2 regions of the Streptomyces sp. JLSY215 genome follow, and region 1 is predicted to be linked to the other one. Evidence: riboswitches for the same ligand, from Rfam matches in the RefSeq annotation. Region 1 holds a riboswitch; the other holds the start of a gene.

Region 1 (7,277 bases):
GCCGCGATGCTGGCCATCAGCGGGTCGGTGGACACCGCCTCCACCGGGCCGGCGCTGCAGGATCTGTGGCAGGTGCTGCGCACCCTGGCGGCGGAGGGGCTGACGGACGCCGAGCGGGACGTCGCCGTGCAGAACCTCGTCGGGGTCGCGCCGCTGAAGTACGAGACCGCGGCCGCCGTCGCGGGCACCCTCGCCGACCAGGTGGAGCAGCACCTCCCGGACGACTTCCAGGCGCAGCTGTACGCCCGGCTCGCCGAGACCGGGACGGTCGAGGCGACCGCGGCGGCCGTCAGCGCCTTCCCCGTGGACCGCCTGGTGACAATCCTGGTGGGTGACGCCGCGCAGATCACGGAGCCCGTCAGGGAACTGGGCATCGGCAAGGTGACGGTCGTCAGCGGCTGAGCCCCGCCGTCTGACTGCCGGTCAGGGACCGGCCGGGGAAGGGCCCGGCCATCCATCGATACAACGGCTCCCGTGGTGCACGTCCGCCACGGGAGCCGTCGTATGTCCGGAATGGTGCGTCTGGTTGCCCGGTGTCCTTGTGGCGTACGGCACAAAGGGCCAGTTCTGTTTGCCGATTGAAAGATGTCCCGATTAGCGTCGGTCCGACTGTTCGTCACAGGTCCGCCACAACAGTGGCACCGGACAGTCATCGCCGAGTCCCCGTACGGCGCGAGCCAGGGGAGCCGGGGACCCACATGTCCCTTGGGGTGAATCGGGTCTCTCTCCGGAGGGGTCCGTAGGAGACCTTCCTGCTCCGAACCCGTCAGCTAACCCGGTAGGCGAGAAGGAAGGAAAGGACAAGCCAGCAGATGGCGTTCACCCGTGCCACCGGGAAGCATCGTCGTGCCAGCCGCACGGCCCGTACGACCCGCAAGTTCGCCGGCGCGGCCACCCTCGCGGCCACCGGTGTCGTCGCCTCCGTCGCCTCGCCGGCGCTGGCCGCCTCCAGTGGGACGCACGCCGCGGACACCGGCCTGCAGCAGGCTGTCGTGATGGGCGACGAGCTCGCCAGCCGCGTCGAGGCCCAGGCCGACTCGCAGCAGACGGCCGCCGAGGTCGCCGCCGTGCAGGCGAGGGCCGAGGCCGTGGCGAAGCGGGCGGCCGACGAGGCCCAGCGGCTCGCCGAGGCCGCCAAGAAGAAGGCCAAGGCGGAGCGTGAGGCCAAGGAGCGCGCGGCCCGCGAGGCCGAGCGCAAGCGGCTCAACGCCTTCGTCGCCCCGATAGCGGGCTCCTACATCTCCACCGGCTACAAGGCCTCCAGCAGCCTGTGGTCCTCCGGCAGCCACACGGGCATCGACTTCCACGCCGCCACCGGCACCTCCGTCCACGCCGTGGGCCGGGGCACCGTCGTGGAGGCCGGCTGGGGCGGCTCGTACGGCAACAACATCGTGATCAAGATGCACGACGGGACGTACACCCAGTACGGCCACCTGTCGTCCATCGGGGTCGCGGTCGGCCAGACCGTCACCCCCGGCCAGCAGATAGGCCTCTCCGGTGCCACCGGCAACGTCACCGGGCCGCACCTCCACTTCGAGGCCCGCACGGGCCCCGACTACGGTTCGGACATCGACCCGATCGCGTATCTGCGCTCGCACGGCGTCGACGTCTGACGTCCCGCGTGTTCCGCTGAAGCCCCGGCCGACCGGCCGGGGCTTCCGTGTGTCCGGCGGACGGCGGCCGCCGGTCGTCGCCGTCCCCCGGAGTCCGGCGCCTGGCCAAAAAATATCCCTGAATTCCCGGAGCCCGTCGGAAAACTCGTCCCGGTCGAATAGAGTCACGGAAAACCCGCCGATCGGCGGCGTTTCCCGGGAATTACGGCGGAGGCACGACGATGCGAGGCCATCTTTCCGCGCATGCGGTGTGCACGGCGATTCGCGATGACATTGTCTCCGGTGCGCTCGCACCGGGGAGCCGGCTGATCGAAGAAATTCTCGCGGCCCGATACGGAGTCTCCAGAGTCCCGGTCCGCGAGGCGCTGCGCACCCTGGAGTCCGAGGGCTTTGTCACCACCCGCCATCATGCGGGCGCCTGCGTCGCCGAGCCCACCGAACAAGAGGCGGCCGATCTGCTGGACATCCGCGCCCTGTTGGAGCCGCTGGGCGCCGCCCGTGCCGCCGTCCGCCGCAGCCCCGCCCATCTGAAGGTGCTGCGCGGTCTCGTACGGCTCGGCCGCGAGCGGGCCCGGCACGGTCACCCCGCGGACGTGCGCCAACTGGACGGCTGGTTCCACGAGACGCTCGCCCAGGCGGTGGGCAGCCCCAGTCTGACGGCGCTGCTCACCCAGCTACGGCGCAAGATCGAGTGGATGTACGCCGTGGAGCTGTCCGCGCGGGCCACCGACTCGTGGGAGGAACACGGCGCGGTGCTGGACGCGGTGGCCAGGGGAGACGCGGAGCGGGCCCGCGCCCTGATGGCGGCTCATATCGAACGCTCCCTCCCGGTGTACCGGCTGCGCCCCACCGCGGCCGCGGTGAGGGATGCGAAACAGCCCGTCAACACGGCGCGTGCCCGTCATTAACATTCGGTCTGTATACAAAGGGGGTGCGGAATTCGCCGCCGGGGCGCTCAATGCGGCCATGGTGTCTGTAATTCGCGACGCCGGTATTTTCGCACCGTGTTTCCACACCGCGTTTCCGCGCCCCGTTTCGGTGCTGTGTTTCCGTGCCGCGTCCCCGCCCGGATAATTGGCGGTCGTGATGACGATGTGCCCGTACAGCAAATAGGTTTCAGCGGTTCCGTGCAGGGAAGCGCTCCACACCGATCCTGCCTGCCGTCCGCGCCTGCAAGAAAACGACCCCGCCGCGGCAACCTTTTCGGGTCACCGCCGCGGGGTCGCGAGCAGAGAGAGCAAAAAATCCCGAGGGACTCAGACCGTCTCCGGGAGCTCCTCCAGGCCCTCGGCGACGAGCTTCGCCAGCCGGTCGAGCGCGGCCTCGGCGCCCTCGGCGTCGGAGGCCAGCACGATCTCCTCGCCACCCTGGGCGCCCAGGCCCAGAACGGCGAGCATGGAGGCCGCGTTGACGGGGTTGCCATCGGCCTTGGCGATCGTCATCGGGATGCCGGCCGCGGTGGCCGCACGGACGAAGATCGAGGCGGGGCGGGCGTGCAGGCCCTCTGCCCAGCCGACATTGACGCGGCGCTCAGCCATGGTGATGCCCTTCAAGTCGCGTGACAGTTGTCTAGACCAGTCTCTCACGCTGCCGGGAGTGCTCCGGCGGCGTCCCGGCAACGCTCCGTTGGCACCGAGCGTACGCATGCCGGGCCGGTTGTCAGTGCCCCGCCGTACGCTGTCCGCATGCAGACGCAGCCGGATCATGCGTACCCGACCCACTGGGAAGCCGACGTGGTGCTGCGCGACGGCGGCACGGCGCAGATCCGCCCCATCACCCCCGACGACGCCGAGCGGCTGGTCTCGTTCTACGAACAGGTCTCGGACGAGTCGAAGTACTACCGCTTCTTCGCGCCCTACCCGCGGCTGTCCGACCGTGACGTCCACCGTTTCACCCACCATGACTACGTCGACCGGGTCGGCCTCGCCGCCACCGTGGGCGGCGAGTTCATCGCCACGGTCCGCTACGACCGCATCAACGACCAGGGGCTGCCCGCCAAGGACCCCGAGGACGACCAGGCCGAGGTCGCCTTCCTGGTCCAGGACGCCCACCAGGGCCGCGGTGTGGCCTCCGCCCTTCTGGAGCACATCGCCGCAGTGGCCCGTGAGCGCGGTATCCGCCGGTTCGCGGCCGAGGTACTGCCCGCGAACTCCAAGATGATCAAGGTGTTCACGGACGCCGGCTACACCCAGAAGCGCACCTTCGAGGACGGCGTGGTCCGGCTGGAATTCGACCTGGAGCCGACCGAGCAGTCCATGGCCGTGATGCGCGGCCGCGAGCAGCGCGCCGAGGCCCGCTCCGTCCAGCGGCTGCTCGCCCCGGGCTCGGTCGCCGTCATCGGAGCGGGCCGCGCCCCCGGAGGCGTCGGCCGCTCCGCCCTGCGCAACCTCCTCGACTCCGGCTTCACCGGCCGCGCCCACGCCGTCAACCACGCCTTCCCCAAGGGCATGGACCGCCTCGACCCCGAGGGCGTGCCCGCCGTCCGCGCGCTGCGGGAGATCCCCGACCCGGTCGATCTGGCGGTCATCGCCGTGCCCGCCGACCGTGTCCCTGATGTGGTCCGCGACTGCGGCGAACACGGCGTCCAGGGGGTCCTGATCCTGTCCTCCGGATACGCCGAGGCGGGCCCCGAAGGCCGCGAACGGCAGCGCGCCCTGCTCCGCCAGGCCCGCTCGTACGGCATGCGGCTCATCGGGCCCAACGCCTTCGGCATGATCAACACAGCCCCGGCCGTGCGGCTGAACGCCTCCCTGGCGCCGCAGATGCCCGGCGCGGGCCGCATCGGTCTGTTCACCCAGTCCGGCGCGATCGGCATCGCCCTGCTCAGCGGCCTGCACGCACGCGGCCCCGGCGACGGCGGCATCGCCGGTATCTCGTCCTTCGTCTCGGCCGGCAATCGCGCCGACGTCTCCGGGAACGACCTCCTCCAGTACTGGTACGACGACCCGGACACCGATGTGGTGATCCTCTATCTGGAGTCCATCGGCAACCCCCGCAAGTTCGCCCGGCTCGCCCGCCGTACGGCCGCCGTCAAGCCGGTCGTGGTCGCCAAGGGCGCCCGGCACAACGGCACCGCCCCCTTGGGCCACGCCGTTCCCACGGTCCGGATCCCCGACAGCACCGTCGCCGCCCTGATGCGGCAAGCCGGTGTCATCCGCGTCGATACGATCACCGAGCTGATCGACGCCGGGCTGCTGCTGGCCTCCCAGCCGCTGCCGGCCGGGCCCCGCATCGCGATCCTGGGCAATTCCGAATCGCTCGCGCTGCTGGCCTACGACGCCTGCCTGACCGAGGGCCTGCGCCCGCTGCGGCCGCATGTGCTGGCGCCCACGGCGACACCGGACGACTTCCGGGCCGCGCTGGCCCAGTCGCTCGCGGGCGACGGCTGCGACGCCGTCGTCGTGACGGCCATCCCCTGGGTCGGCGAAGCGGAAGGTGCTGATCCGGGCGCGGGCGAGGGTACGGCGCTGGCCGCCGCCCTGCGCACCGCCGCCACGGCAGACCCCGTCAAGCCCGTGACGGTCGTCCACCTGGCGATGGGCGACCTGGCCGATTCGCTGGCCGCCCCGGGGGAGTCCCCCGAGCCGCCGCCCCCGCCCGGGGACGAGCCGTCGCCCCCCTCCGGCCCCCCGCTGCCGGCCCGCCCGGACGCCCCCGCCCAGGCGCCGCCCCCGCCCGCCTACCCCCCGCGGCCCCCGCACCCGCCCGCCTACCCCCCGCGGCCCCCGCACCCGCCCTCCTCCGGCCCCCGCCCGCCCCAGGAAACGGCGCCCCCGGTCCGGCCCGCCCGCCCGGCCCCCATCCGCATCCCCGCCTACCCCGCCGCCGAGCGGGCCGTCCGCGCGCTCGCCGAGGCCGTCCGCTACGCCGCCTGGCGCCGCGATTCCGCCGAGCCCGGCCGGGTGCCCGAGTACGACGACATCCAGGAGACGGCCGCCGGAGCCGACATCGACCGGCTCCTCGACCGCCTAGGCCCCGGTCCCGGCCGTTCCGCCCCGCTGCCCGCGCCCGACGCCGAGGCGCTGCTCGCCCGCTACGGCATCCACACCCGCCCCTCCCTGCCCGCCCCCGACCCCGACACCGCCCTCCGCGCCGCCGCCCGGCTCGGCTACCCGGTCGCCCTCAAGACCACCGCGCCCCATCTACGCCACCGAGCCGACCTCGGCGGCGTCCGTCTGGACATCGCGGGCGAGCGCGAACTACGCCGTACCTACGCCGAATTGACCGACTTCCTCGGCTCGCCCGAAGAGCTGCGCCCGGTCGTCCAGGCGATGGTGCCACGCGGCGTCGACACGGTCGTCCGCGCCGCCATCGACCCGGCCGCCGGCGCCGTCCTCTCCTTCGGGCTGGCCGGTGCCCCCTCCCAGCTGCTCGGCGACATCGCCCACCGTCTGATTCCAGCCACCGACCGCGATGTCGCCGACCAGATCCGGTCGATCCGCGCCGCCCCGCTGCTGTTCGGCTGGCGCGGCTCGCAGCCCGTGGACACCACCGCCCTCGCCGAGCTCCTGCTGCGCGTCTCCCGGCTGGTCGACGATCATCCCGAGGTCGTCGGCGTCGACCTCGAACCAGTCGTCGTCGCACCGCACGGTCTCTCCGTCCTGGGAGCCGCCGTCCGCCTGGCCCGGCCCCCCGCCACCACCGACCTCGGCCCCCGCCGCCTGCCCGTCTACTGAGGCTCTCGCGCCCCGGTACGCCCCGTAAGATGGACCCCATGGCTAAGACCGGTACGACGACCCAGGGGCTGCGCGCGGCGATCGAGCGCAGTGGCTATTACCCGACGCTCGTGGCCGAGGCGGTGCAGGCCGCGGTGGGCGGCGAACCGGTCGTGTCGTACCTCGTCCACCAGGAGACGACCTTCGACGCGAACGAGGTCCGCCGCCATGTCACGGTCCTCGTCCTGACCGGCACCCGCTTCATCGTCAGCCACACCGACGAGCAGGCCGCCGACGCCACCAGCCCCTCGCCGTACGCCACCACCTCCACCGAGTCCGTCAAGCTCGGCCGGATCTCGTCGGTGGTACTCAGCCGTGTGGTCGCCAATCCCGAGTCGTACACCCCCGGCCAGCTGCCCCGCGAGGTCGTCCTCACCATCGGCTGGGGCGCCGTCGCCCGCCTGGACCTGGAGCCCGCCAGCTGCGGCGACCCCAACTGCGAGGCCGACCACGGCTATACGGGCTCCTCGACCGCCGACGACCTCTCGCTGCGGGTCAGCGAGGCCGGCGACGGACCGGACTCGGTCCGCGAGACACTGGCCTTCGCCCAGGCGCTCTCCGAGGCCACCGCGGCCACCACCAGCTCCCGCTGATGGTGCACACCGCCCCCGCCTGGCCCGAACCAGCACCCCTCGACCCGCTCACCGCCCCGGTGCCGCAGTACGGCACGGGCTCGCTCGCCGACCTGCTGCCCACCATCACGGCGGGCCAGGGGCTGCGCGAGCTCGCCACCGGTATGGAGCTGGCCCCCGCCGACCGCGCCTGCGTCTTCCTCATCGACGGTCTCGGCTGGGAACTGCTGCGCGCCCATCCGGAGGAGGCGCCGTTCCTCACCTCCCTCCTGGACACGTCCTTCAACGGCACCGGCCGCCCGCTCACCGCAGGCTTCCCCGCCACCACCGCCACGTCCCTCGCCTCGGTCGGCACCGGTCTGCCACCGGGCGTCCAT
Region 2 (7,277 bases), 3.0 Mb from region 1:
GAAGCCGTTGCGCTGGGCCAGCTCGACGGCGTCGAGGGTCTCGGTCAGCGAGCCGATCTGGTTGACCTTGACCAGGAGGGCGTTGGCGGAGTTCTCCTCGATGCCGCGGGCGAGGCGCTCGGGGTTGGTGACGAAGAGGTCGTCGCCGACGAGCTGGACCTTGGAGCCGAGCTTCTCGGTGATGACGTTCCAGCCGGCCCAGTCGTCCTCGAACAGCGGGTCCTCGATGGAGACCAGCGGGTAGGCCGCCACCAGCTCCTCGTAGTACTCGGTCATCTCGGCGGCCGAGCGGTCCTTGCCCTCGAACTGGTACTTGCCGTCCTTGTAGAACTCGGAGGCGGCGACGTCCAGCGCCAGCGCGATGTCCTGGCCGGGGGCGTAACCGGCTTCCTTGATGGCCTCGAGGATGAGGTCCAGGGCCTCGCGGTTGGAGCCCAGGTTCGGGGCGAAGCCGCCCTCGTCGCCGAGGCCGGTGGCCAGGCCCTTGGCCTTCAGGACCTTCTTGAGGGTGTGGTAGACCTCGGCGCCCCAGCGCAGCGCCTCGGAGAAGGACTCCGCGCCGATCGGGGCGATCATGAACTCCTGGATGTCCACGTTGGAGTCGGCGTGCGAGCCGCCGTTCAGGATGTTCATCATCGGGACGGGCAGGACGTGCGCGTTCGGGCCACCGAGGTAGCGGAACAGCGGCAGGTCGCTGGCCTCGGAGGCGGCGTGCGCGACGGCGAGGGAGACGCCGAGGATGGCGTTGGCGCCGAGCGAGCCCTTGTTGTCGGTGGCGTCCAGGTCGAACATCGCCTGGTCGATCAGCCGCTGCTCGGTCGCGTCGTAGCCGACGAGCTCCGGGCCGATCTGCTCGATGACGGCCAGGACGGCCTTCTCCACGCCCTTGCCCAGGTAGCGGTTCGGGTCGCCGTCGCGAAGCTCGATGGCCTCGAAGGCTCCGGTGGAGGCGCCGGACGGCACGGCGGCACGGCCCGTGCTGCCATCGTCGAGGCCGACCTCGACCTCGACCGTGGGATTACCTCGCGAGTCGAGAATTTCGCGGGCTACGACGACGTCGATGGACGGCACGTTGTCTCCTTCATGGGTGTCTGGAGTTCTGCAGCACGAGCCTAACGGCCCCGGGGAGATCCGCTCGCCGTTGGCCCGCTCCGTGGGACGAAAAGAGGCCCAGATGCCCATTTCCCGGGAGGTTTGGGCGCATTGTTCGCTGAACGGGGAAAATCGCGGGAAGCCACTGGTGGCGGGGTGCCGGTGGGCTGGCGTACGGCGGGGTGCGCGGAATGGCGTACGCGGCGGCACATGGAATGGAGAAGCCCCGCCGCGGCGCGCTGGGGGGAGTAGCGCGCCGGGCGGGGCCTGCTCGGGGAGGATGCGGGCCCATGACTCAGGCCCGCGGGAGTCCCGGTGCGGGGACGGCTCAGATGCTGAGCTTCTGGCCCGGGAAGATCAGGTTCGGGTTGCCGCCGATGACGGACTTGTTGTGGGCGTAGACCGTCTTCCAGGTGGTGCCGTGCGCCTTGGCGATCTTGGCGAGGGTGTCACCGGCCTTGACGGTGTAGTTGCCCTTGCCCTGCGGCTTCTGCGGGGCCGGCTGGGCCTGCTTCTGCTTCGGGGCGGCCTGCTGCGGGGCAGCCTTCTTCGGCGCGGGCTGGGCCTTCTTGACCTCGGCCTTGGCGGAGGTGTCGAGGTCGGGGGACGGGCCACCGGCGGTCAGGTTGCCGGCACCGGCGCAGGACCAGGCGCCCGGACCCTGGATGGCGAGGAGCTTCTCGGCGGCGGCGATCTGCTGGGCCTTGGTGGCCAGGTCGGCGCGGGCCGCGTACTGGGTGCCACCGGCGGCGGCCCAGCTGGAGTTCGAGAACTGGAGGCCGCCGTAGTAGCCGTTACCGGTGTTGATCGACCAGTTGCCGCCGGACTCGCACTGGGCGACCTTGTCCCAGGTGGCGACGGACGCGGCGGAGGCGGAGGTGGCGCCCATCAGCGGGACGGCGACGGCGGCACCGGCGACACCGGCGAGGGTGGCGATGCGGACGGCCTTGGACGGACGACGGTGCTTGCCCTTGTTCAGCATGGTTCGTTCGTTTCCTCACCGATGCCTACGAGGTGAGCTGTCGGGTTCGGGCCGTGTGAGTACCCGGCCGCGTGCACTGGACACGCGGCTTCACCCCAAGCCGGTTGACCCGCTTTCACGGGCGGGGCCGGCACTTACCTTGGGTCCCCCGCTCCTGCCTTCGGCGCTTGCGCGTCGACTGCCTGCGATCACCGGCAGGATTCGGCATGTGATCGAAGGGCCCGCTTTGGCGAGCGGTCCAGACCGTAATCAGTAATCCCCTTGGTGTTCAAACCCCACTATCTGAACCAAGTTGACCGTTTTTGATCATCGGCGGCTCATATTTCCGCAGGTGGGCCGGGGTGCGGAATCCGGCCGACGAGCCGGACGCCACACCCCGGAACGAGACGCTTGTCTCACTTTCGCCAAAAGGGACGAACTGGCGGTAACTACCCTGCCGCGTGCCCGAGATCGAGCAGCTGACCTGGGTGGATCAGGTCCGCGTCGGCCCCCACGACCTTCTCGTTGCGGTCGTAGAGCGCGGGCCAGCCGCCCGGCAGATCATGGGCCTCCGCGATGCCTGACAGGGTGTCACCGGAGCGCACCGTGTAGCCGTCGGCGGGGGCGGACGGGTCGGCTCCGGGGCGCGTACCGGGGTCCGTACGCTGCTCCTCGCCGCCGCGGGAGGCGTGGCGGCCGGCGGGCCGGTCGTCACGGTCCGCGCCCTTGCCGTCGTCGGCGCCGCTCCTGCCGCTCTTGCCGTCCTTGCCGCCCCCGCCCCCCTGGCCCTCGTCGGCGCCGCCGCGGTGCTTGCCCTTGGCGGGGGTCTCCGGCGTCGCGGGGGCACCGCGGTCGTCCGCACCGCTGCCGTCCTCGCCCTCGTGGGAGGGGGCGGACGGGTCCGCGGGGTCCGAGGCGTCGGGGGCCGACGGGGACGGCGTCGGCGTCGCCTCGTCGGAGGAGCCGCCGAAGGGGCCGTCGTCACCGAAGGGCCCGTCCTCGGGACCGTCGGAGGAGTCGTCGGCCGGGCCGGACGGATCGGCCGGGTCCGCGGTGTGCGACGGGCCGGGCCGCGGGGTGCTCGTACTGCCCGGGTCGACCTCCGGCGCGCGGCCGTCCTTGGTCAGCCCGGCGTTCACCGCGCAGCTCGGCCAGGCGTCCGGGCCGCGGTCGTCGAGGATGGATTCGGCGACGGCGATCTGCTCGGAGCGGCTGGCGAGGTCGGGGCGCGAGGCGTACGAGGTGCCGCCGTACTGCTCCCACATCTCCTGGGTCAGCTGGAGGCCGCCGTAGAAGCCGTTGCCGGAGGCCGCGCTCCACATTCCGCCGCTCTCGCACTGCGCGACCTTGTCCCAGGTCGCGGTGTCGGCGGCCTGCGCACCGCTCGCGGCGAACAGCGGCAGTGCGAGCCCGGCGCCGGTCACTCCCGCCGTGACAAAGATGGCCGGTGCCTGACGGGGGCGACGGTGTCGGCCGTTCCCGGAGCGCATGCGGTTGCCTTTCGAGCGGCGGTGGACGTGCTGGAGTTGTCTGCCGAGCCGGCCCGGTGAGGCGAACGGAGGCGACGCAGCCCAGTGGCGCGTCGAACCCGTGCGGCCAGTCGAACCCGTGGCCGATTCGGTGGGTCGAAAGGTAGCCGGGGTCACGGGTAGTCACAAGTCGGTGTAGTCGAGATCACGCAGAGGTCACGTGCCTGACGTTCCGTCACTTCGCGGTCATCGCAGGCCGGAGCCGCCGGTTCCGCACGGACCGGCCTGGGGTCCGTCGCCAAGGGCCTCCGGTCCCGCCCGCCGCCCCGGCTCCCCCGGTCAGGACCGGTCCGCGGATCCCTCCGGCGTGAACTCCACCGGCAGCGACCGCAGTCCGCGCATGATGAGCCCGCCGCGCCAGCGCAGATCGTCCGGTTCCGCGGCGAGCCGGATGTCCGGCAGCCGGGTCAGCAGCGTCGCGAGGGCGGTCTGCCCCTCCAGCCGGGCGAGCGGCGCGCCCAGGCAGTAGTGGATGCCGTGCCCGTAGCCGAGGTGCTGGTTGTCGCGCCGGGTGAGGTCGAGGACGTCCGGGTCGGCGAAGCGGGCGGGATCGCGGTCGGCGGCGGCCAGCACCACCAGGACCGGGTCCCCCTCGGCGATCCGCTGCCCGCCCAGCGTCAGCTCCTCGGTCGCGAACCGCCAGGTCGCCAGCTCCACCGGACCGTCGTACCGCAGCAGTTCCTCGATGCCGGTGGCGAGCAGATCGCTGTCGCCCGCCGCGATCGACTTCTGCAGCAGCTCGCGCTGGGCGGGGTGGCGCAGCAGCTGGTAGATGCCGTTGCCGATGAGGTTCACGGTCGTCTCGAAACCGGCGAAGAGCAGGATGAACGCCATCGCGGCGACCTCGTTCTCGGTGAGGTGCTCGCCGTGGTCGGAGGCCCGGATCAGCGCGGAGATCAGGTCCTCGTCCGGGTCCGGCCGCTCCCCGAGGACCTCGCGCTTGCGATGGATCAGCTCGGCGAGATAGCCCCGCATCTTCTTCACGGAACGCGCGACTCCGCCCCGCGGTCCCCCGCCGTGCCGGATCATCATGCCCGCCCAGTCGCGGAAGTCGTCCTGGTCCTCACGCGGTACGCCCAGCAGATCGCAGATCGCGTAGATGGGGAGCGGGAACGCGAATTCATGGATCAGGTCCGCCGCCCCGCGCTCGGCGCCGTGCTGTTTTTCGACCATGGCATCGATGAGGCGGTCGGTCAGCTCCTGTACGCGCGGGGCGAAGGCCGCGACCCGGCGCGGGGTGAACGCCTTGGAGACGAGACGGCGCAGGCGGGTGTGGTCCGGAGGATCGATGTTGAGCAGATGCGTCATGAGGTTGGCGCTGCGCTCGCCGGGGATGCCGACCTTGCCCTTGCCGTGTGCCGACTCGCTGTGGTGGACCGGGTTCTTGGAGAGCCGGGCATCGGCCAGCGCCTGGCGCGCGTCCCCGTAGCGGGTCACCAGCCAGGCCTCGACGCCGCTGGGGAGCGCGGTCCGGTGCACCGGCGCATGCTCGCGCAGCCAGGCGTACGCGGGGTACGGGTCGGCGGCGAACTCCCAGGTGAACAGCTCGGGCCGGGCGGCGGGGCAGCCGGTGGCCGGGGTGACGGGGGCGGTGGTGTCTGGCGTGTCGTGCACATCCCGACCGTAACCCGTGCCCCATACGGCGGATGCCGTCCCGTAAGCCCCCGGTTTCACCCCGGCGGCACACCCAGCCCCTCCAGGAACGCCGCGGCCGCCGGCGACGGCCCCAGGCCGCTCCACACCACCCGCTCGCTACGCTCCGGCGCCGGCCGTACGCGCACCATGGCCAGCCCCGGCAGCCCGGAGGCGATCGCCTCGGGAACCATGCCGACGCCCAGCCCCGCCCGCACCAGCTTGGCCTGGAATTCGACGGTGGTCACCTCGAACGCCACCTCCGACGTCAACCCCGCCGCCCGGAACGCGTCCTCCCGCTGGCGCCGGGCCTGCGACCCCGCCGCGTAGTCGACGAACGACTCCCGGGCCAGCCGCGACAAGGTGGTCCACTCCTGCTCGGCCAGCGGATGCCCCGGCGGCACCATCGCGACCAGTTCGCCGCGGGCCAGTTCCTTCTCCCGTACCCCCGCGATACGGGCGCCGGGCACCAGCCCGACGAAGGCGACGTCCAGCGCCCCGTCCCGCACCATCTCGATGAGCCGGTCGCTGATCTCCATCTGGAGGCTGATCCGCACCTGGGGGTAGCGGGCCCGGAAGGCGCCCAGTTCCTGCGCGAGGTCGACGGCCGCGACGGTCGAGATCGCGCCCACCGCCAGCCGCCCGCGCACCTCCCCGGTCGCCGCCTCCACCTCCGCGCGGGCCCGCTCGGCCGCCTGCAGCGCCTGCCGGGCGACGGGCACGAACGCCTCGCCCGCGGCGGTCAGCCGGACGCTCCGGCTGGTCCGGTCGAAGAGCCGCGCGCCGAGTTCCTTCTCCAGCCGGGCGACCTGATGACTGAGGGCGGACTGGACGACATGGCAGCGCTCGGCGGCGCGGGTGAAGCCGCCCGTCTCGGCGACGGCGACGACATAGCGCATCTGCTGGAGCTCCATGGGCCCGATGGTAGGCCCCATCGATCGCATTCCACGATGGATGGGATGAAAACTATGCGTTGGACTGATTGATGTGCGAGGGCGGAGGGTGGGTCCTGCCCGCCGCTTCCATGGCCTCGGGCGGTTTCCGGTACGTCAGGGGGAGGACCCGCAATGAAGCCAGGACCCGCAGGAAAGCCAACACCCGAACCCCGAGCCGGACTGGGGCACGGCACGCTGCTGCTGATGTCCACCGTCGCCGGCCTGTCCGTCGCCGGTAACTACTTCGCCCAGCCGCTGCTGGACCTCATCGGCCGCAATCTCCAGCTGTCCTCGTCCACCGCCGCCCTGGTGGTGACCGTCGCCCAGGTCGGCTACGGCCTGGGCCTGCTGCTCCTCGTCCCCCTGGGCGACCTGCTGGAACGGCGCCGGCTCGCGGTCATCCTGTGCGCGCTCACCGCCGTCTTCCTCACCGTGACGGCGAGCGCCCCCAACGCCGCCGTCCTGTTGGCGGGCACCGCGCTGACCGGCCTGACCTCCGCCGCCGCGCAGGTCATCACCCCGTTCGCCGCAACCCTGGCCGCCCCCGCCGAACGCGGCCGCACCGTCGGCACCGTGATGACCGGAATCCTCCTGGGCATTCTCCTCGCCCGTACCGCCGCCGGGCTGCTGGCCGAACTCGGCGGGTGGCGCACCGTCTACTGGGTCAACGCCGCCCTGATGCTCTTGATGGCCGTACTGCTGCGGTTCCGGCTGCCCACCCTGCGCACGCCGTCCGGACTCCGCTATCCCGCCCTGCTCGGCTCGACGCTGGGGCTCTTCGCCCGCGAGCCGGTCCTGCGGTGGCGGGCCGCGCTGGGGGCGCTGGCCTTCGCGGGCTTCTCCGTCCTGTGGACCGCCATGGCCTTCCTGATGTCCGGCCCGGCCTACGGCTGGCAGGAGTCGGCCATCGGACTGCTGGGGCTGGTCGGGGCGGCCGGTTCGCTGTCGGCGTCGATAGCGGGTCGGCTGGCGGACCGCGGGCTGGTGCACCGGGTCACGGGCGCGATGGCCGTTCTGCTCCTGGGATCGTGGGGGCTGCTGGCGGCCGGCGGAGCGGGCGGAGCGTGGTCGCTGGCGGCGCTGCTGGCCGGGGTCGTCGTCCTGGACCTGGCCGCGCAGGGGCTCCAC

The links. Region 1 has a riboswitch for cyclic di-AMP ahead of AC5677_RS28985 (M23 family metallopeptidase). Riboswitches for the same ligand answer to the same signal wherever they lie in the genome.
Region 2: linked by a shared signal. The riboswitch ahead of AC5677_RS15410 (transglycosylase family protein) and the one ahead of AC5677_RS28985 (M23 family metallopeptidase) in region 1 are both predicted to bind cyclic di-AMP.

The regions. Positions count from the first base shown of each region.
Region 1 covers NZ_CM185022.1:6,493,123-6,500,399, forward strand. Annotated here, with positions in the region: gene AC5677_RS28980 (M16 family metallopeptidase) at 1-402, shown strand, start outside; cyclic di-AMP (ydaO/yuaA leader) riboswitch at 644-800, shown strand; gene AC5677_RS28985 (M23 family metallopeptidase) at 813-1,613, shown strand; gene AC5677_RS28990 (GntR family transcriptional regulator) at 1,835-2,521, shown strand; gene AC5677_RS28995 (HPr family phosphocarrier protein) at 2,870-3,151, opposite strand; gene AC5677_RS29000 (bifunctional acetate--CoA ligase family protein/GNAT family N-acetyltransferase) at 3,299-6,289, shown strand; gene AC5677_RS29005 (DUF5998 family protein) at 6,328-6,921, shown strand; gene AC5677_RS29010 (alkaline phosphatase family protein) at 6,921-7,277, shown strand, end outside.
Region 2 covers NZ_CM185022.1:3,480,265-3,487,541, forward strand. Annotated here, with positions in the region: gene eno (phosphopyruvate hydratase) at 1-1,071, opposite strand, end outside; gene AC5677_RS15410 (transglycosylase family protein) at 1,421-2,074, opposite strand; cyclic di-AMP (ydaO/yuaA leader) riboswitch at 2,082-2,250, opposite strand; gene AC5677_RS15415 (transglycosylase family protein) at 2,503-3,477, opposite strand; gene AC5677_RS15420 (cytochrome P450 family protein) at 3,862-5,196, opposite strand; gene AC5677_RS15425 (LysR family transcriptional regulator) at 5,253-6,128, opposite strand; gene AC5677_RS15430 (MFS transporter) at 6,282-7,277, shown strand, end outside.